3 regions of the Streptomyces sp. B1I3 genome follow, and region 1 is predicted to be linked to each of the others. Evidence: riboswitches for the same ligand, from Rfam matches in the RefSeq annotation. Region 1 holds a riboswitch; each other region holds the start of a gene.

Region 1 (6,792 bases):
AGGACGCCGGAGTGAGCGTCAGCCGCAAGGAGATCCAGCAGACCCGCACTGCGGCAGCCGCACAGACCGGCGGGGACGAGGGCCTGCGGAGCATGATGCTGGAGCAGCGCTGGGTCGCGCCCGGGCAGATCGACGACAGTCTCCGCCAGGAGGTGCAGCTCCCGAAGCTGGCGCAGGCGCTCGGGGCCGACCTGCAGAGCCCGGCCGGCGTGCAGAAGGTGGGGCAGGCACTCACCAAGGCGTCGAAGGCCCTGCACATCGACATCAATCCGCGCTACGGCACCTGGGACGACGAGAAGGTCCAGCTCAGCACGTACAAGGTTCCGTGGATCACTCAGGTCACCACCTTCCCGAACCCGCAGCCCGAGACGAGCGCCTGACGCGGAGACCGGTGGCCGGTGGCGGCTGTTCCGTATGGCAAGGTATCCCGGTCATACGTGCTGAGCCGTGCAAAGTCTCCAGAGCCGCACAGCCCTGTCGGGGTGGGCGTTTTCGGCGTAGTTCTCTGCGTTCGCTCGCCGCACCTTACTTTTCGATCCATCTCAGGGATGTGTTGTGAACGCGAGACGACGTCGGGCGCTGCTGGTTGCCGTTGCGGTGCTGCTGGAGCCCGGTGAGCAGGTCGAGGCGACCGCGCTGGTGAATCTGAGCGAGATTTCGCTCAAGAAGAACCTGGCGATGGGGGTTGCCGCGGCGATCCTGACCGGCGGCGCGATGACGATGGCCATGGCGCCGCAGCCGATGTACCTCGCGGTGACCGGAGAGCGCCTGTTCCTGTTCCAGGCGAACCAGGCGTTCGCGAAACCGGACCGGCTCGTGGGCGTCCTTCCGCTCGAGAACCTGACGCGGACCGAGGTCAAGCGGGGCCTCATGAAGTACTCGTTCGACCTCGTCGACGAGGCGCGGGAGAGCGGTGCTCTGCGACTGTTCTTCCCGCGGGTCGGCGGTGGCAAGGAACTGGACGCGGTGGCACAGCTGATACCCGTGGTGTCGGCCGTAGCGGCATAGAGCCGGTGCGGGCGCCCGGGGGCGGCGGGCCTCGGTACGGGCGTCGGGCGGACGGACCCGGGACGCCTCACGCGACGGCCGGGGTAGGTTCGGGGTGTGAACGCTGAAGCATCCGGCCGCATCGTCCTGCTCACCGCCAGCCACCGGGTCGCGCCGGGGCTGCTGTCCTGGCCCGCCTGGCAGACGTTGCACGCCGCCGACCGCGTGCTGTGTGCCGAGGCGGACCACCCGCAGCTCCCGTACCTGAGGGAGGCAGGGGTCGCCGTCGAGCACACGGCGCCCTCGGCCGAGGAGCTCGTGGACGCCTGCGCGGGCGGGCGGACCGTGGTGGTGCTGGTGGGCGGCGAGGGCAATCAGCCGCTCACCGACGGGCTGGCCCGGCTCGGTGGTTCCGGCCGGGTGCAGATGCCGGACCTGGAGCTCCTGCCCGGTTCCTACGACCTGCCGGGAGCGCGCCTCCTCGATCTGGTGCAGGTCATGGACCGGATCAGGCTCGAATGCCCGTGGTCCTCGCAGAAGACGCACAAGGGCCTCGCGAAGTACGCCATCGAGGAGGCGTACGAGCTGGTCGAGGCGATCGAGGACGGCGACCGGGACGAGCTGCGCGAGGAGCTCGGGGACGTACTGCTCCAAGTGGTCTTCCACGCCCGGATCGCCCAGGAGGACCCGGACGAGCCGTTCGCGATCGACGATGTGGCAGGCACGATCGTGGAGAAGCTGATCCACCGCCATCCGCACGTCTTCGGTGACGAGACCGCCGAGACCCCGGAGGACGTGCACGCCCACTGGCTGCGGACCAAGGCGATCGAGAAGCAGCGTGACTCGGTCACCGACGGGGTGCCGCTCGGCCAGCCCGGCCTGGCCCTCGCGGCGAAGCTGGCCGGCCGGGTGCGTACCGCCGGGCTGGACGTGGCGCTCCCCGAGGGCGACGGCATCGGCTACCGGCTCCTCGCCCTCGCGGTGCGGGCAGAACAGGACGGCAGCGACCCGGAGGCCGCGCTGCGGGCCGCCGCGCGTACCTACCGGGACGCGATCCGGGCGGCGGAGGGCCACGGGGCGGCTGCGGATACCGTCGAGGGGTGAACGACAGCCCCGCCGACAGTCCCGCCGACACCCCCGCCGGCCCTCCGGCCGACACCCCCACCGGCCCTCCGGCCGACACCCCCACCGGCCCTCCCACCGAGTGCCCCGCCCGCCACCCGGCGCCCGCCGACGCCCCCGAACTCTTCACCTGGGAGTTCGCGACCGACCCGTACCCCGCCTACGCCTGGCTCCGCGAGCACAGCCCCGTGCACCGCACCACCCTGCCCAGCGGGGTCGAGGCCTGGCTGGTCACCCGGTACGCGGACGCCAAGCAGGCCCTCGCCGACGCCCGGCTCTCCAAGAACCCGGCACACCACGCCGGGTCGGCGCAGGCCAAGGGGAAGACGGGCATCCCGGGGGAGCGCAAGGCGGAGCTGATGACACATCTGCTCAACATCGACCCGCCGGACCACACGCGGCTGCGCCGGCTCGTCTCCAAGGCGTTCACGCCGCGCCGGGTCGCCGAGTTCGCGCCCCGCGTGCAGGAGCTGACGGACAGGCTCATCGACTCCTTCATCGAGGAGGGCAAGGCGGACCTCATCCACGACTTCGCCTTCCCGCTCCCCATCTACGCGATCTGCGACCTGCTGGGAGTCCCCCCGGAGGACCAGGACGACTTCCGGGACTGGGCGGGCATGATGATCCGCCACGGCGGCGGCCCACGCGGCGGGGTGGCCAGGTCGGTCAAGAAGATGCGCGGGTACCTCGCCGAACTCATCCACCGTAAAAGGGAGAATCCCGGCGACGACCTGATCTCGGGGCTGATCCGGGCGAGCGACCACGGTGAGCACCTCACCGAGAACGAGGCCGCGGCCATGGCCTTCATCCTTCTCTTCGCCGGTTTCGAGACGACCGTCAACCTGATCGGGAACGGCACGTACGCCCTGCTGCGCAACCCGGAACAGCGCGGACGGTTGCAGCGCTCGCTCGCCGAGGGGGAGGACGGCCTGCTGGCCACGGGCATCGAGGAACTGCTGCGATACGACGGTCCGGTGGAGCTCGCCACCTGGCGCTATGCCACCGAGCCCGTGACGCTGGGAGGCCAGGACATCGCGGTGGGGGACCCTGTCCTCGTGGTGCTGGCCGCCGCGGACCGGGACCCGGAGCGTTTCCAGGATGCGGACACCCTGGACCTCGCACGGAGTGACAATCAGCACCTCGGATACGGCCACGGCATCCACTACTGCCTGGGGGCGCCGCTGGCCCGTCTGGAGGGACGGACGGCGCTGGCCACGCTGCTGAGGCGCCTTCCTGACCTGCGACTGGCTGCGGAAGCCGACGAGGTGAGGTGGCGTGGCGGGCTCATCATGCGGGGACTGCGCACTCTCCCCGTTGAGTTCGATCCCGGACAAAGGGGCGCCGCAAGTGACACGCCGTCAACTCCGTGACCTTCACGTGATCTCCGCTGCATCGACTTGTGACACACGTTCGAGTGCGGCTAGGTTCACCGTTCGACTCACCCGTCACATGTCAGTCACACGGAAGGCAATCCCATGGGCTCCGCGAACGGCAGACACCGTCGCCCTCGTCAGGCACCCGCCATCGTCGTCGCCGCAGGCGTGACGGGATCGGCCATCGCCATCCCGCTGCTCGGCGCGGCCGGCGCGAACGCCGCCGAGGCGTCGACCTGGGACCGGGTCGCCGAGTGCGAGAGCGGTGGCATGTGGAGCGCCGACCTCGGCAACGGCTACTACGGCGGCCTGCAGTTCTCGCAGGACACCTGGTCGGCCTACGGCGGTTCGGCGTACGCCGCGCGGGCCGACCTCGCCAGCCGCTCGCAGCAGATCGCGGTCGCCGAGAAGGTCCTGGACGCCAAGGGGCCGCAGGCCTGGGCCAGCTGTGCGGTGATCTCCGGCCTGGCGATGGACGATTCGCTGCCGGGCGTCGACCCGGGCGGCGACCCGAGCGCCGAGCCGTCGGACTCTGCGAGCCCCTCGGACACGTCCTCGCCCGAAGCGTCGGCCGGGGCGGACGAGGCGGACGCGAAGGACGGCGCCGCCGCGGGCGGTAAGAGCGGCACGAGTGACAAGGGCGGGAAGGGCGACAAGGCCGCCGACGCCGGCACACCCACCGGAACCGGCACTCCGGAGTCCTCGTCACCCTCCACCACCCCCTCGCCCGAGGCCTCCGGAGCGGCGCGGGGCGAGGACGCGACGGGTGGCAAGCACCGCGGCATCCCGGCCCCCGAGGCGAGTGCGGAGGCGGACGCGGAGAGCGCCCGCGAGTCCGGCCGGCACGCCTCGCGCGGTGGCGCCGAGGCGCGCAAGGGCGCGGAGGCGGGCACGGACGGCACGTACACCGTCCGCGAGGGCGACAACCTGTGGGCGATCGCCGACACCCAGGAGCTGCCCGGCGGCTGGCCCGCGCTCTACGAGGCCAACAAGACCGAGCTGGGCTCCGACCCCGACCTGATCCTTCCGGGCCAGAGCCTCGACCTGGGTCTCCAGGGAGGGGCGGCCTCCGCCTCGACGGGCGCGGAGAACGGTGCGGAGACCGGTGCGGAGACCGGCGTGGAAGCGCCTGCCGGCAGCTGATCAAAAGTGTGAAAACACCCCGAAAGCGAGGGTAGTTCAGAGGCCTATGTCCACTTATGCGTAAGTGAGACATGGGTCTCTTTGCTTCAACTGGCGGGCTGCGCCCGTCCGGTCCGCCCGCATCCGCTCCGACCTGCGGAAACGGCCGACCTCCCCAGGGCGGTAAGGGCTGATTAGCCGTTATGTCCATCTTTGAATGTCGGGGTTGCCTGTGTTTACGGTCGTAACCGCTCGCACCGCGGGCACCTTCGACCGTCACGCCGAATCCTGCCGTCGGACGAAGGGGACCGACGCGTAAAGCGCCGTAGGCAGGAGCGGGGGACCCAGGTAAGTGCCGTGCCCGGCCGTCGAGAGACGGCGAGGACCGGCTAGGGGTGAAGTCGCCTGCGACAGCGGGCGACCGGGCGACTCACAGCCCGAACCCGACAGCTCACCTCGTAGGCGTCGGTGAGGAGAACCATGCTGCTTTCCAGCAAGGGCAAGCACCGCCGCCCGTCCAAGGCCGTCCGTGTCGCCACCCTGGCCGGTGTGGCCGGTGCCGCCGTCGCCGTCCCGCTGATGGGTGCGACGGGCGCCTCCGCCGCGTCCGTCTCCACGTGGGACGCCGTCGCGCAGTGCGAGTCCGGTGGCAACTGGTCCATCAACACCGGCAACGGTTACTACGGCGGACTGCAGTTCTCGGCGTCCAGCTGGGCCGCCGCCGGCGGTACGCAGTACGCCGCCCGTGCCGACCTGGCCACCAAGGGCCAGCAGATAGCCACCGCCGAGAAGCTTCTCGCCCTGCAGGGCCCGGGTGCCTGGGCCTGCGCCGGTGCCGGTGGCCTGACGAACGACGGTGTGGACCCGGGCGTCGACACCGGCTCCGCCAAGAACGGCGACACGGCCCCGCAGGCCGCGCCGGAGCGCAAGGCCGAGCAGCCCACCACGCGCAGCGAGACGCGCACGGCTCCCAAGGCGGAGAAGACCGTCACCACCCCGACCGGCGACAAGGTCAAGAAGGGTGACGGCGAATACAAGGTGAAGGCGGGCGACACCCTCAGCAAGATCGCCAAGGCGAAGGACGTCAAGGGCGGCTGGCACAAGCTGTTCACGCTCAACGACGACATCGTCGAGAACGCCGACCTGATCTTCCCGGGTCAGCAGCTCCACCTGAAGTAGTCCCGGGGTCTTCCTCCCTCCCAGGACGAAGGGTGTCCGGCGGCACCCGAAACGCTACCCGGCCCGGCGCGCCCACACCCCCCGTGTGCGCCGGGCCGGGGGTGTGTTCACGGAGCCTCAGGGGATCAGCCGACGGGGTACGGAGGCGGTGTGCGCGAGGGTGCGTGAGGGGGCGCAGGGGGTGTCGGCCGAGAGGCCGAGTTGCAGGTGAGTGTTCAACCTTTGTAGTTACTGACCAGTAGATTTCTGGAGCTTTGCCCGGAATGCAGGCTGTTGGGTCCTTTTTCGTCCCAGGGGACGGGCGGTCGGCCGACGGAGCGGGCCGGGCCGGTTAGGCTCGTATCGCAAGGCCACAGTGACCCTGCACAACCAGTGTCATATCCCAGAAGGAGATGCCTCGTGCCGTCCATCGACGTCGTCGTAGCCAGGGAAATCCTCGACTCCCGGGGCAACCCCACGGTCGAGGTCGAGGTTGGCCTCGACGACGGCAGCACGGGCCGTGCTGCCGTTCCGTCCGGCGCCTCCACCGGCGCGTTCGAGGCCATCGAGCTTCGCGACGGCGACCCCAACCGTTACCACGGCAAGGGCGTCGAGAAGGCCGTCCTCGCCGTGATCGAGCAGATCGGCCCGGAGCTCGTCGGTTACGACGCCACCGAGCAGCGCCTCATCGACCAGGCGATGTTCGACCTGGACGCCACCGAGAACAAGGGCTCGCTCGGCGCCAACGCCATCCTCGGCGTCTCGCTCGCCGTCGCGCACGCCGCGTCCGAGGCCTCGGACCTCCCGCTGTTCCGTTACCTCGGCGGCCCGAACGCGCACCTGCTGCCCGTCCCGATGATGAACATCCTGAACGGCGGTTCGCACGCCGACTCCAACGTGGACATCCAGGAGTTCATGATCGCGCCGATCGGCGCCGAATCCTTCTCCGAGGCCCTGCGCTGGGGCGCGGAGATCTACCACACGCTGAAGAAGGTCCTGAAGACCAAGGGCCTGTCCACCGGTCTCGGTG
Region 2 (6,792 bases), 2.0 Mb from region 1:
GGCCGGTTCGGCCCCGCCGGAGTGGGCGTGGCCCCCGGCGGGGAACCGGCCGTCGGCGAGGATCAGGAGGGCGGCGCGTGTCGTCATGGGATGCCTGCCCGCCCTCAGAAGAGGAAGTACCGCTGGGCCATCGGGAGTTCGGCGGCCGGTGCGGGCTCGACCCGTTCCCCGTCGATGGTGACGGCGAAACTGTCGGGGTCGACGTGGACCCGCGGCAGTGCGTCGTTCTCCCGCATGTCCGCCTTGGTGATTCCCCGGGTGCTGGTGATCGGCACGAACCGTTTGCCGAGGCCCAGCCGCTGCGGCAGCCCGTCCGCGACTGCCGCTTCGGCGACGAAGTTGACGGAGTTGGCCGCGGGCGCACGTCCCACGGCGCCGAACATCGGACGGGGCAGGACGGGCTGGGGTGTGGGGATGGAGGCGTTGGCGTCTCCCATCTGTGCGTAGGCGATCTGGCCTCCCTTGATGACCGTCTGGGGCTTGACGCCGAAGAACGCCGGGTCCCACAGCACCAGGTCGGCGAGTTTTCCGGTCTCGACCGAGCCGATCTCCCGGTCCAGCCCTTGGGCCACCGCCGGGTTGATCGTGTATTTGGCGACATAGCGACGTGCCCGGTGGTTGTCGGCGGGGCCGTCGCCGGGCAGGGAGCCGCGTCGGCGCTTCATGACGTGGGCCGTCTGCCAGGTCCGCAGAACCACTTCGCCGATGCGCCCCATCGCCTGGGAGTCGGAGGAGATGATCGAGATCGCGCCGAGGTCGTGGAGGATGTCCTCGGCCGCGATGGTCGAGGGACGGATCCGCGACTCGGCGAAGGCGAGGTCCTCCGGGACCGCGGGGTTGAGGTGGTGGCAGACCATCAGCATGTCGAGGTGTTCCTCGATGGTGTTGACGGTGTGCGGACGCGTGGGGTTGGTGGAGCTGGGAAGGACGTACGGCTCCGAGACCACGGTGATGATGTCGGGGGCGTGCCCACCCCCCGCGCCTTCCGTGTGGTACGAGTGGATGGTCCGCCCCGCGATGGCCGCCAGCGTGTCGGCGACGAACCCGGCCTCGTTGAGCGTGTCCGTGTGGATGGCGAGCTGGGCGCCCGTCTCCTCGCACACGCTCAGACAGGCGTCGATGACGGCGGGGGTCGCCCCCCAGTCCTCATGGATCTTGAATCCGAGGGCTCCGGCGCGCAGTTGGGAGTGCATGGCCTCACGGGACATCGTGTTGCCCTTGCCGAGCAGGCCGATGTTGACGGGATACCCCTCCAGCGCCTCGAACATCCGGGCCAGGTGCCACGGGCCGGGGGTGACGGTGGTGGCCTTGCTGCCCTCCGCCGGGCCGGTACCGCCCCCGACGAGCGTGGTGATGCCGGTGGCGAGCGCCTGGTCGACCAGGGTCGGTGAGATGAAGTGGACGTGCGCGTCGATGGCGCCCGCCGTGACGAACTTGCCGTTGCCGGCGATGATCTCGGTCTCCGGACCGATGACCAGCTCGGGATGGACACCGTTCATCGTGTCCGGGTTGCCGGCCTTGCCGATACCGGTGATCCGTCCGTCGCGGATGCCGATGTCGGCCTTGACGATGCCCCAGTGGTCGATGATGACGGCACCGGTGACAACGGTGTCGGGTGCGCCCTCGGCCCGGGTGGTACGCGCCTGGCCCATCGACTCCCGGATCACCTTGCCACCACCGAACACGGCTTCGTCCCCGGCCAGTCCGGGGCCGCCGCAGCGGTCCTCCTCGATCTCGACGACGAGGTCGGTGTCGGCGAGCCGGATGCGGTCGCCGGTGGTGGGGCCGAACAGATCGGCGTAGACGGCACGGCTGAGTTCAGGCATCTAGGGAGCCTCCGATGTCGCCGCGCAGTCCGGGAACTACGCGCAGGCCTGCGAGCGGGACGAGTTCGACGTCGACCGGGACACCGGGCTCGAACCGCACGGCTGTCCCCGCCGCGATGTTGAGCCGCAGACCGCGGGCGGCCGGGCGGTCGAAGTCGAGGCCGGGGTTGGCCTCGGCGAAGTGGTAGTGCGAGCCGACCTGGACGGGTCGGTCCGCGGCGTTGAGGACGGTGAGGCGGGTGACGGGACGTCCCTCGTTGAGGGGCACCGGGTCGTTCGCGTACAGGATCTCTCCGGGAATCATGGGCGTCCCCCCGTCAGACGATCGGTTCGTGGACGGTGACGAGCTTGGTGCCGTCCGGGAAGGTGGCCTCGACCTGGACGTCGTGGATCATCTCCGGGATGCCGTCCATGACGTCGTCCCGGGTGAGCACCTTCCTGCCGGAGGCCATCAGTTCGGCGACCGTCCGGCCGTCACGGGCGCCTTCCAGGAGGTGCGAGGTGATCAGAGCGATCGCCTCGGGGTGATTCAGCCGCAGCCCGCGGGCCCTGCGCTTTTCGGCGACGTCGGCCGCCACGTGGATGAGCAGGCGTTCCTGTTCGTGCGGAGTCAGTTGCACGCTTCCACCTCTTCGTCTTCCGCCCGGTACCGGCCCCGGGCGCAGCGGGACCCTATCCGCCTTTCAACACTCTGTTGAACGATGAAGGGGATTCCGCGGCCAGGTATTGCACGTTAGGGCGCAAGTTTTTCCGGCGCGTTAACTGATCTTTTGCTCTTCCATGGACTTCGGACCGCGCAGGCCGCTCTCCGGTGGGCCTGGGGCCCGGTCCGCCGCACAACGCCTTCCGCACCCCGGAGCCGGGTCCGCGCGGTCACGGTCCGGACGGCGACGCACGGCGCCGACGCCGTCGTCCGTGACACCCGGCCGGCCGGTGGGCGGCCACGGGCCTGTCCGGCCCGCACGCGTGTCCGCGCCGTCGCCGGTGCTCCGCCCGACCGGTCATCGGATGAGGTCCGGGCCCTCACCCGCGAGGCGAGCCGGCGCGGAGGCGGCCCGCACCTCGACCCGAGGACGGCGTCGTATACGGCGGCGGTGCGTACGCCGGTCAGGGCACCCGGCGGCCCACCGCGCCGTACACGGCCTCCTGGTGCCCGTACCGCTGACGGGACGCGAGCTTGTTCCGGTCCGTGGCCGCGCCGCGGAGCACCGCGAGCACGGCCGGGCCACGGCGACCGCGCTCGCGGGCGCTCCGCGGCGGTCCCGAAGCGGCGGCGTTCGCCAGGATCGGAGGGCACGGGGTCGATCGAGGACACGGAACGGATCAGCTGCTCGATCGGCCGCGGCCTCCTTCCGCCTCGGACAGTCGGGTGCCGGCGCCCGGCACACCCGGACGTCGACATGCCCTGCCCGGCGCCCGGGTAGTCATGCAGTGACCCGCTCTGACGAGCCGGTGCAGGGACAGCCCTCCGGCCTCGGGATCGAGGCGCGCGAGTTGGTGCGTGGGCGCGAGATGCTCACCGTGATGCCGACCCGTCGCACGGGACGTTCCGCGCGGGACAGTCAGTGCCGCCATCGAGCGTGACACCATCCTCGACGCCCCGGCCACCAGGGCGTTCGGCCTGGTGGACCACGTCATGGAGAACCGCCGTCCGTCCCAGCCGCCGCACCCCACGAGGTGACCCGCGATGCTCACCCCTCAGTTCCCGCCACTTCCCGCACTGACCCGCGCCGAGGGCGAATTCATCGACCGTTACCTCGAAGCACTCGACCAGATCGGCCGGATCAATCCGGCCCGCGGCAGCGATACGTACAGTGCGCTCCGGGCGGCACAGGCGCTGGCCTCCGGGGCCGTCGCCCTGCGCGACGCGCTGGCTCTGATGCATGAGCGGGGCGAGACGCAGATCCACGCGGAGACACTGGCCCGCGCGCTGCGCCTGCTGGACGGAGAGCGGCGCGCCGGGCGGGTCACCATGCCTCCGGCTGCCACGAGTTGAGCGCCCCCTCCCCCGACTGCCGGGCTCTTTAGCCCTTTCGGCCCCATTGCCCCGACACGCCCGGCGAGGCGAGCAATCTTTCTCCCTCGTTCGGCTCAGACGAACCCCCTCACGAGGGACAGTTCAACTTGCGCAACGCGCGCGGACACCAAGCGGAACAAGCCGTTCCGCTGCTGGTACGCGGCTGGTCCGGCAACGGTGCCGGGGCTCGGTCATCGGCCCGTCCACCCGAACAGTTCAGTCGTGACGACTCTCACATAACGCCCTTTCAGCTCGGAAATCCGGCACCGGGTGAGTAAAGATCCGTGGGACGACAAGCCCCCGCCACCGCGGCGGGGCGGTCCGGGCGGACGCCGAGTCCTGCCGCCGTCCGGATGCCTGGTCGACAGAAGTGGATCGGCAGGAGTGGAGGACCCGAGCACAACGGGCCGCCCGGACATCCGTTCCGGACGGCTCTCGGGGTGAAGCCGCCATGTGCGGCCGGGCAACTTCGCCAGCCCGAACCCGACAGGTCATCCTTCACAGGCGGCTGACGAAGGGTTGCGCATGACTGCGCAGGTTCATGTCCCGTCTCTGTTCGCCCGGGTCGGTACGGCCTCGGTTCTCACGCTCGCCGTCGGCACCACCATGCTGGCGCCCGGCATCGTCGACGATGCCGAGGCCGCGACCAACTCGACGAAGGCGCTGAGGATCGCCGCGTCGAAGAAGGGCGCGCCCTACCGGTGGGGCGCCGCAGGGCCCCACCGGTTCGACTGCTCGGGCCTCACGCTCTACTCCTTCCGCAAGGTGGGGAAGAAACTCCCCCGTACGGCGCAGCAGCAGTACAACTCCACACGCCATGTCTCCAGGTCGAAGCGGCAACGTGGCGACCTGGTCTTCTTCCATTCCGGGCGCAGCGTCTACCACGTCGGCATCTACGCCGGCGGAGGCAAGATCTGGCACTCGCCGAAGACCGGGGCCGTGGTCAGGCTGGAGAAGATCTGGTCGAACACCGTCTGGTACGGGAGGGTCCGCTGACGCGCGCCCGTGGGAGGGTCCGCCGAGGCACGCCGGCGGTACGGCCGCTGACGCGCGCCGACGTCTACGGGCCGCCCGGCCGCACCGGACCGCACCGCGCCCGAGTCAGTGCAGCAGGGGCGCGGTGACCAGTGCGAGTCCCAGCGCGGTGAGCGCCGCACCACTGCCGCCCTCGATCGCACGGGCGGTACGCGGCCGGCGCAGCCACCGGCCGAGGCGGTCCACCAGCAGGGCCACGGCCGGGAACCAGACGAGCGCCAGCAGCACGACCACGGCGGCGAGCAGCAGGGTTCTGGGCAGGGGCGGCTGCCCGTCGGGGACGAACTGGGGCAGCAGGCTGAGGAAGAGCACGGGCGCCTTGGGGTTCAGGACGTTGGTCAGGAAGCCCTGGCGGAGCGGCCTTGCCACCCCGGTGGGCGCACCGGCTCCGGTGTCCTCGTGGCCCGTGGTCCCGGCGGCGCCCCGCCGTCGTACCGCGTGGAGGGCGGTGAGTCCCAGGTAGAGCACGTAGGCGCCGCCCAGCAGCTGGACCGTGCGGAAGAGGGCGGGCATCGTCACGAGCACGGCGGCGAGTCCCGCCACGGCGAGCGCGGTGTGCACCAGGAGTCCTCCCGCGACTCCTGCCGCGGCGGCCACCCCGGAGCGCCGTGACGCCAGCGCGTTGCGAACGACCACGGTGAAGTCGGCGCCGGGCAGTGCGACCATTCCCGCGGCCACCGCCACGAAAGCGAGCAGTTGTGCGTCCATGGGTACACCCTGACCCGGGCACCCCTTTAGCGTGTACTTGCAATCTTCTGGGTCTGCCAAAAGGAACGCTTAATGTTCGATCCGACGCGGCTGGCGGCGCTGGTGGCGGTGGCCGAAGCGGGCTCGATCACACGGGCGGCCGGGCGGCTGGGCTACACCGCTCCCGCGCTCTCCCAGCAGCTGGCGAAACTGGAGCGGGAGGCCGGCGCCGCGCTGCTGGTGCGCCACCATCGCGGGGCGCGTCTGACGGCCGCCGGTGAGCTGCTGGCCGGGCGGGCCCGACGGGTCCTGGACGAGATGGACCAGGCACGGCGCGAGCTGTCCCGGCTGGCGGGCCTGTCGGGAGGGCGGCTGCGGGTCGGCACCTTCACCACGGCCGGGATCCACCTGCTGCCGCCGGTGCTCAGTGCCTTCCGCCGCGCCCACCCGGACGTGGAGCTGACCGTCACGGACTACGAGCCACCCGGTGGGGTCGCAGCCGTGGCGGCGGGCGATGTCGATCTGGCGCTGACGCACGCGTACGAACCCGCGGTCGCCGATCCGCTGCCCGCCGGGGTGTCCGTCGAGCCGCTCCTCGTGGAGGAACTCGTGCTCATCACGGCAGCAGGCCAGATGCTGTCCGAGGGCAGCGGGCCGCTGCCCGTGTCCGAACTCGCGGGCCGCCCCCTGATCAGCAGCGCGCCCCTCCATCCTCCGCGGCGCGGGGTGGAGCGGGCGCTTGCCGAGGCGGGGGCCGCCCCGGCCGTGGTGTGCGAGTCCCCCGGTTACGCACTGGTGTGCGCGCTGGTCAGCGCGGGTCTCGGCGTGGCGGTGGTGCCGGAGATGGTCGCGGCGATGTCCCCGGCGCCGGTCGCGGTACGGCGACTGGAGCCCCCGGAGTTCCGGAGGACGATCTCCGTCGCCCACCGGGGAGATCGCAACACCGCCGCGGCGGCCACGCTGCGGGCCCTGCTGCGCAGCGGCTTCGGCCGGGCCGCCGCGCAGTGAGACCCGGCCGGCCCGGTGTGTACGGCCGTGTCTCGCCGGGTGACGTCAGGGCTGCGCGGGCACGGCCCAGGGCAGCGTGACCGACACGGTCTTGCCCCCGTCCTGGGTGGGGCTGACGCCGATCCGGCCGCCGCACTCCTTGGCCAGGCAGCGGATGATCACCATGCCGCGGCCGTTGTCCTGCTGGACCGCGGCGGGCAGTCGCCGGGGCCAGCGGGG
Region 3 (6,792 bases), 2.8 Mb from region 1:
TCGGCCGAACCGTCGATCGGGTGACGCGAAATCGCCCCTCCCGTCGGCCTTCCGGCGTACGGCCGTGACCGTACGGGGTTGTGTGCCGCCCGCACCGTGCAGGATCTATCACCCGATACCGCCCGTACCGGTCCCTGAGATCACGCCGCGCCGTTGCTACCCACTCGGGACCGACGGAACCGGATTGAGCCGACTACCCACCGAGCATGGCCGAAAACTGCCATACCCCTCACTCTCGGCCCACATGCCCTCTGCTTGTTTTTGCTCATTTGACCCCAGTAGCATGCAGAATTGAGCACGCGGACGACTACTTCACCCAGGCCGGTCACCGGCCGGGCCGACACGGTCCCCGGCACGGCACGGCCCTGGGCACGGCACACCTCAGGCACAGCACACCCAGGCCCAGCACCTCCCCGGTGCGAGCAGCAGTGGAAGCGGAGCACGGACATGTCCCATGTCGAAACCGAGACAGCCGATCAGCCGGAGTGCTGGCGTCGCGCGGCGCAGGTCGCGGTCGACCGCGCGGCGGTCCTGCCCGCCACGGGTGAGCGCATCGCCGTGGTCGGCTGCGGCACGTCGTACTACATGGCCCAGGCGTACGCCTCGCTCCGCGAGGACTCCGGGCAGGGCGAGTCCGACGCCTTCGCCGCTTCCGAGTTCCCCCTCGGCCGCCGGTACGACCGGGTCGTCGCCCTGACACGCTCGGGGACGACGACCGAGGTACTCGACCTGCTGATCCGGCTGAGCGGAACCACGGCCACCCTCGCGGTGACGGCCGACCCGGACACGCCGGTGATGTCGGCCGCGGACGAGGTGGTCGTGCTCGACTTCGCCGACGAACGGTCGGTCGTGCAGACCCGCTTCGCCACGACCGCGCTCACCCTGTTCCGGGCCCACCTGGGGCTGCACAGCGACGAGGTCGTCCGGGACGCGGAGAGGGCACTGGCCGAGCCGCTGCCCGCAGGGCTGCCGGACTGCACGCAGTTCAGCTTCCTGGGCCGCGGCTGGACGGTCGGACTCGCCAACGAGGCTGCGCTCAAGATGAAGGAGGCGTCACTGTCCTGGACCGAGTCGTATCCGGCGATGGAGTACCGCCACGGCCCCATCAGCATCGCCACTGCCGGGACGGCCACCTGGATGTTCGGTTCCGCCCCACAGGGCCTGGCGGAGCAGGTGCTGGCGACCGGTGCCCGCTGGGTGGAGAGCGGCCTGGACCCGCTGGCGGATCTGGTCAGGGTGCAGCGGCTCGCGATCGCCCGGGCGGTGGCCCGCGGCCTCGATCCCGACCTGCCCCGCCACCTGACCCGGTCGGTGGTCCTCGACGAAGCGGCCGAAGCCTGATCCGGCGCACGGCGAAGGTGCGCCGGGCGGTCCGTCCGCCCGGCGCCGCGTTGCGGAGACCAGGTGTCAGGCCTCCTCGAAGTAGGCGTCCAGCGCCGCGTCGAGGTCCGCCGTCCACTTCTTGAGGCTGCTCCGGGCCGCCGCCTCGACCTCGGCGTTGAACCACCGGCGGCTGGACAGATGGACCGTGACGGTGAACCGGCGTCCGAAGCGGGCGGTCTTGACTTCGACCGCGCCGATCTCCGACCAGTCGAACTCCGCCTCCTGGTCGTCCAGCCGGAACCGGACACCCTCGCGGTCGACCCGGATGGATCCGCGCCGGTCGCTGACCTCGAAGACGGGCCCGTCCCCCTTCCCGGCGTCCCCCTTCCCGGCGTCCCTCTTCCCGGCACCCGCGTCCCCAGGCACCGCCGCGTCGTCCGCGTCGTCCGCGTCGGCCGCGTCGGCCGCGTCGGCCGCGTCGGCCGCGTCGGCCGAAGCCGCGTCAGCCGCGCCGTTCGGCACCCGCGCCTTGTCCGCGACAGCCACCCGGTCGCTCCGGCTTCCCGCCTCGACGTGCGTGCCGGCGTCACCGGCAGTCTCGGCCTTCTCCTCCGTTTCCCCCTCCGTCCGTGCGGGGGCAGGGGCCGTCAGGCCGGGGATGTACGCCGGGTCCGTACCCGCGGCGAACTCTGGCTTGGTGTTCGAATTCATGCGCTGCTCCACGGCGGGCAGTATGGACGACGAACCTGTACGTGACCAGTCACCCGGGGCCGGCGGGACCGCGGCCCGTCCACCTTCCCCGGCGTGCGGGCCCTGCGGCGAACGGCTGACGCGCGTGCCGGCGTACACACGCGAAGACGGGTGGTGCCGGTTCGTCAGAACCCGCACCACCCGTCGGACGTCGTCCGCTGTCACACGGTCATGTCTCAGTAGGCGCTGAACACGTTGTCGATCGAGCCGTACCGGTCGGCGGCGTAGTTGCACGCGGCCGTGATGTTGGCGACCGGGTCGTAGCTGTCCATCGACGTACCGGGCACGTGGTAGGCCTGGAAGGTCGGGTCGATGACCTGCAGAAGACCCTTGGACGGGACACCGTTGATCGCGTTGATGTCCCAGTTGTTGATGGCCAGGGGGTTACCGGAGGACTCGCGCATGATGTTGCGGTGGATGCCCTCGTAGCTGCCGGGGATGCCGTGCTCGGCCATGACGGCGAGCGACTCCTTGATCCAGCCGTCGAGGTCGTCGGTGTACGCCACCGGCTCGGCGGCGACGGCCTCGGTGGCGGCGGGCGCACCCTGGGCGGCGAGCTCCGTGGTCCGCTCGGAGCGGTCGGCACGGTCGGCGCTCTGCTCGGCGCGGTCCGAGGAAGCGGAGGTCTCGGAATCGGCCGCAGCGGCGCTTCCGGCCTTCTTCTCGGCCTTGCCGGCGGAGGCCGCCGCATTGTTGTCGGCCTTGGCCCCGATGGTCAGCTTCAGGCCGGGGTGAATCAGGTCCGGGTTACCGCCGACAGCCTTTCGGTTGCCGTTGTAGAGCTCCTGCCAGCCACCGCTGACGGAATGATCGCGTGCGATCTTGGCAAGGGAATCACCCAAGATCACGGAATAGGTGACGGGCGCGGACTTCTGCGCGGCAATTTCCTTGCCGGACACGGCAGTCGACGTGGTCGCCTTTTCGACCGCCACCGGATGTGCCGGTGCGGCGAACGCTCCGGTCGCGCCGATCACGGGGAGGGCGAGGGCGGCTCCGCCCGTGCTCACGGCGATGATGCCGCGGGTGAGCGAACTGGTCCTGGAACGACGGTGCTTGGCCTGTGCGGGCATGCTGAATTCCTCTCCGTCGCCTGCGAAGTGAGCTGTCGGGTTCGGGCTGGAGATGCCCGGTCGCATGCGAATGCGACTTCACCCCGAGCCGTTCCGGATAGCCGGATCGGCGCTTACCTGGGTCCCCCGCTCCTGCCGTACGAGATGTGGTCGGGTTCCCGGACGGCGGCAGGATTCGGCGTTCCATCCGGAGTGAGGGTGACCGTAGGCGAGAAATGCCGAAAGGAACAAGCCCTGAATTCGTGATCACAATTCATCGGCAAGATCAATTCATTGAAATTCGTGTAACCGGCCCCACACGCCCGTCTCAACTTTCCCGGCGCGCAAGGGAACCGGAAGGTGCGGCGCAGCGTCCCGGGCAAGCAAGGTGACCCTGGTCACGGCGTCCGATAAGGGCGATTTGCACTGCACGGGAGGGCGGTGGTCGCCCGGGAGGCTTTAGCGGATATTAAGGTATTAATTCCAGAAAAAAGCTCAAAACGGGCATACGACTCACCCATGACGCTCTCGGGCATATCAGGGGCCACGGTGTGGGATCCGTCCACTCATGACCGAAAGCGTGAACCCTGACCTCTCGCAGCCGCGGATCACCGTCCTGCCCGTGCAGCCGGGACGTCCGCCCTTCCGCATCGTGGAGATCGACGGAGAAGTGGTCGGCGGGGCGACCTCGATGACGGATGTGCTGCTCGCCGCTGCCGCAGCCGGCATCACGGTCCATGACCTCGACGACCCGGCCGTCGTGCGGTGGGTGGGGGGTGGCAAGCTCACCTGGAGGCGTCACTGAGCCCGGGGGTCCAGCCCTGCGGGCCACCGGTCCGCCCCCGCCGGCCTGCGGCGCGCCCCGTCACAGGAGTCTCAGGGCCTTCCCCGGCGCAGGGGTCTCAGAGCCCCGGCCCGCCCCTCACCGGGCCACCGGCTCGCCGGTCCAGGGGTCGAGGCCCGCTCGGCGGCGGGCCCGTTGCACGGCCCGGCTGACGAATGCGTGGGGGCGCGGCCACGGCACGCCGTCCACGGTGACAGGCGGCATGTCGAACCCGCCGGTCAGCAGCCTGCGCAGGAACTCGGCCATCCCGAACCGGTACAGCGCGAACGTGGGCACGGTGTGACGTCCGCAGACCACCACGGGCCAGCGGTCGGGGTCCTCGTCCATCGTCAGCCAGCACAGGATCGCGGCCTCGGCGGTCGCCCCCCAGGCGAGCAGGGCACCGGGATCGAGCACCAGGTCGGGGCCGGCGGGATCGGCCCACACCTCGTCGGCCTCCGCCTTCCAGACCTCCCGTACGGTGCCGGTTCCCTCGGCCATGGCGTCGGGCGTCCGTTCACCCTCCGGGGCGTCCATGGGCAACGGCCGGTGGACGACGATCGCACCGTCCACGGAGCCCTCCCCGTAGGCGCGCATGAAGGCTTTGTAGTCCGCCGGGAAGCGGGCACCCCAGCGGGCTTCGGCGACCGCCCAGTCGACTTGTTCGTCGATTCCGTACGTCGTCGGCAGCAGGGGCTCCAGCGCCTCGATGGGCGCGGGTAAGGCCGGCCGCCTCCGCTCCCCGCCGTGCCGTCCCCGCCGGACCGCCGGAGTCCAACCGCTCACGCCCCGTCCCAGCACCTCGCGACTCCTGCCTGTTCTGTGGGAGGACCCGCTCCTCCCACAGAACCCAGCGCCGCGCGGGGCCCATGCATCACACCGTCGGGATCCGGTGACGGGAGCGGGTGCGCCGCCCCCGCGGCTCCCCGGCGCTCCGCCCCGGCCCGTGGGATGCGGGCAGCGGGCAGCGGGGCGTACGGCTCCGGTGGGCGGCCGGACGCGGCAAGAGCCCGCCGGACAGGGCCGTCGGGACCACCGACGCGGTCTTCGGGGCCGTGCGCCCGCCGCGCGTCCCCCGGCGGGCGTCCCCCGTAGCCCGCGCCGTCAGTCCATGAGCCCGGCGGCGACCGTCGCCCCCAGCTCCCAGCAGGCCTCGATGTCGGCCTTGCCCGGCTCGCCGGTCACGGTCACGGCGTCGGCCGTGCGGCGCCATCCCAGGCCCGTAGTGATCGACTCGACGCCCCGTACGGCTCCGGTGACGTCGTTGCCCCCGTGCACGTAGTAGCCGAAGGGGCGGCCGCGCGTCGTGTCCAGGCACGGGTAGTAGACCTGGTCGAAGAAGTGCTTGAGAGCACCGGACATGTAGCCGAGGTTCGCCGGGGTGCCGAGCACGAGACCGTCGGCGTCGAGCACGTCGGACGCCGTCGCGGAGAGCGCGGCACGACGTACGACGCGCACGCCTTCGATCCCGTCCGCCGTCGCGCCCGCGACCACGGCCTCGAAGAGTGCCTGGCAGTTCGGCGAGGGCGTGTGATGCACGATCAGCAAGGTGGCCACATCACCGAACCCTGCCGTCCCGGCCCCACGACCGCAAGCGAGCACGTCCACCCGTCACGAAGAAGGGGGACGTGCTCGTGCCCCTCGTGGCGCCGTGGTTCAGGAGAGGGACTTCTCCGAAGGGACGACGACCCCGTAGAGGTCGGCGACCGTCGCCAGGGCGCTGTGGTGGATCTGGCCGGCCGGCAGGTCGCCACCCACCGAAGGCAGCGGCCGCGTCGCGCAGGCGTCGGCGACCACCGTGGGCCGGTTGCCGCGCAGGAAGGCGCCCTCGGCGGTGAACATGACGCACATGTGTGTCATGAATCCCGCCAGGATGACGTCCTTGTGACCCGCCGCATCGACGTGCTCGCCCAGGTCGGTGTCGACGAAGGCGTTCGGGGCCTTCTTGACGACGACGGGCTCTCCTTGGACCGGCGCGACACTCGGGTGGATCCGGCCGATGTCCGCACGGATGTCGTACGGGGTCCCCTCCCCACCGTCGTTGACGACGTGGACAACCGTCGCGCCTGCCTCACGAGCCCTTTGCAGCAGCGCGGAAGCGGCGTCGAGTGCGGCTTGCCAGCCTTCCAGTTCCATGACGCCACCGACATAGGTGTTCTGGTAGTCGATGAGGACGAGGGTCGCGTCGGCCAGCGAGGCGGGTGTCTCGTCCAAGCCGTTGAGCTCGCGCAGAGTTGTCGTAACCATTGCAGTACCACCTCAGGTTCGGTGCCGGTGCTTGTGCCGGTTCTCGGGCCGGTGCTGTGCCGGTTCACGCAGGCCCGGTTGCCCGCGCCGTTGCCGGGTTCTGTGCCGGATCTCGTACCGGGCTCGTGCGGCTCACCCACTCGGTGAGCCGCCTCCGCGACGCTACGGCCCGCCCCGGCATGTCTGCAATGTCATCTAGCATGCAGATCCAGACATGGGCATCAGTGTTGCCGACCGGGCGGAGGCCCCCGTGAGCGCTGTCGAACGACTCGTCGTGATCGTCCTCTTCGACGGTGTCGACCTGCTTGACGTCACCGGGCCACCGGAAGTGTTCTCCCTCGCCCGGCGCGAGACGGAGGCCGCGGCGGGCTACCAGGTCGTCCTCGCCGCCGGGACCCTGGACGCCGTCACCACCTCCGCCGGGGTGCGCGTCCTCCCCGACATCACCTTCCACGAGGCGTCCGCACGGAGGATCGACACCCTTCTGGTGCCCGGCTCGGTCGAAGTCGACGGCCGGCGCCGCGTGCACGCCCTCACGGACCCGGCGGTCGTCGGCTGGGTGAGGACCCTCGCCGGCAGGGCACGCAGGGTCGCGTCCGT

What was found. A riboswitch is a leader RNA that binds a small molecule or an ion and turns the genes downstream of it on or off. The one in region 1 is predicted to bind cyclic di-AMP.
Region 2: linked by a shared signal. The riboswitch ahead of QFZ58_RS31235 (C40 family peptidase) and the one ahead of QFZ58_RS22295 (transglycosylase family protein) in region 1 are both predicted to bind cyclic di-AMP.
Region 3: linked by a shared signal. The riboswitch ahead of QFZ58_RS09435 (LysM peptidoglycan-binding domain-containing protein) and the one ahead of QFZ58_RS22295 (transglycosylase family protein) in region 1 are both predicted to bind cyclic di-AMP.

What each region holds. Positions count from the first base shown of each region.
Region 1 covers NZ_JAUSYD010000001.1:4,847,253-4,854,044, forward strand. Annotated here, with positions in the region: gene QFZ58_RS22270 (SurA N-terminal domain-containing protein) at 1-380, shown strand, start outside; gene QFZ58_RS22275 (hypothetical protein) at 556-1,008, shown strand; gene QFZ58_RS22280 (nucleoside triphosphate pyrophosphohydrolase) at 1,105-2,091, shown strand; gene QFZ58_RS22285 (cytochrome P450) at 2,088-3,479, shown strand; gene QFZ58_RS22290 (transglycosylase family protein) at 3,585-4,625, shown strand; cyclic di-AMP (ydaO/yuaA leader) riboswitch at 4,916-5,084, shown strand; gene QFZ58_RS22295 (transglycosylase family protein) at 5,085-5,783, shown strand; gene eno (phosphopyruvate hydratase) at 6,183-6,792, shown strand, end outside.
Region 2 covers NZ_JAUSYD010000001.1:6,859,897-6,866,688, reverse strand. Annotated here, with positions in the region: gene QFZ58_RS31265 (urease accessory protein UreF) at 1-87, opposite strand, end outside; gene QFZ58_RS31260 (urease subunit alpha) at 105-1,826, opposite strand; gene QFZ58_RS31255 (urease subunit beta) at 1,819-2,130, opposite strand; gene QFZ58_RS31250 (urease subunit gamma) at 2,144-2,446, opposite strand; partial or broken gene QFZ58_RS31245 (ATP-dependent Clp protease proteolytic subunit) at 3,202-3,507, shown strand; gene QFZ58_RS31240 (hypothetical protein) at 3,514-3,822, shown strand; cyclic di-AMP (ydaO/yuaA leader) riboswitch at 4,188-4,365, shown strand; gene QFZ58_RS31235 (C40 family peptidase) at 4,369-4,839, shown strand; gene QFZ58_RS31230 (LysE family translocator) at 4,945-5,586, opposite strand; gene QFZ58_RS31225 (LysR family transcriptional regulator) at 5,659-6,573, shown strand; gene QFZ58_RS31220 (ATP-binding protein) at 6,619-6,792, opposite strand, start outside.
Region 3 covers NZ_JAUSYD010000001.1:2,073,501-2,080,292, forward strand. Annotated here, with positions in the region: gene QFZ58_RS09425 (SIS domain-containing protein) at 448-1,341, shown strand; gene QFZ58_RS09430 (hypothetical protein) at 1,408-2,046, opposite strand; gene QFZ58_RS09435 (LysM peptidoglycan-binding domain-containing protein) at 2,250-3,143, opposite strand; cyclic di-AMP (ydaO/yuaA leader) riboswitch at 3,148-3,334, opposite strand; gene QFZ58_RS09440 (hypothetical protein) at 3,691-3,927, shown strand; gene QFZ58_RS09445 (SMI1/KNR4 family protein) at 4,045-4,731, opposite strand; gene QFZ58_RS09450 (flavodoxin family protein) at 5,050-5,502, opposite strand; gene QFZ58_RS09455 (cysteine hydrolase family protein) at 5,602-6,192, opposite strand; gene QFZ58_RS09460 (GlxA family transcriptional regulator) at 6,443-6,792, shown strand, end outside.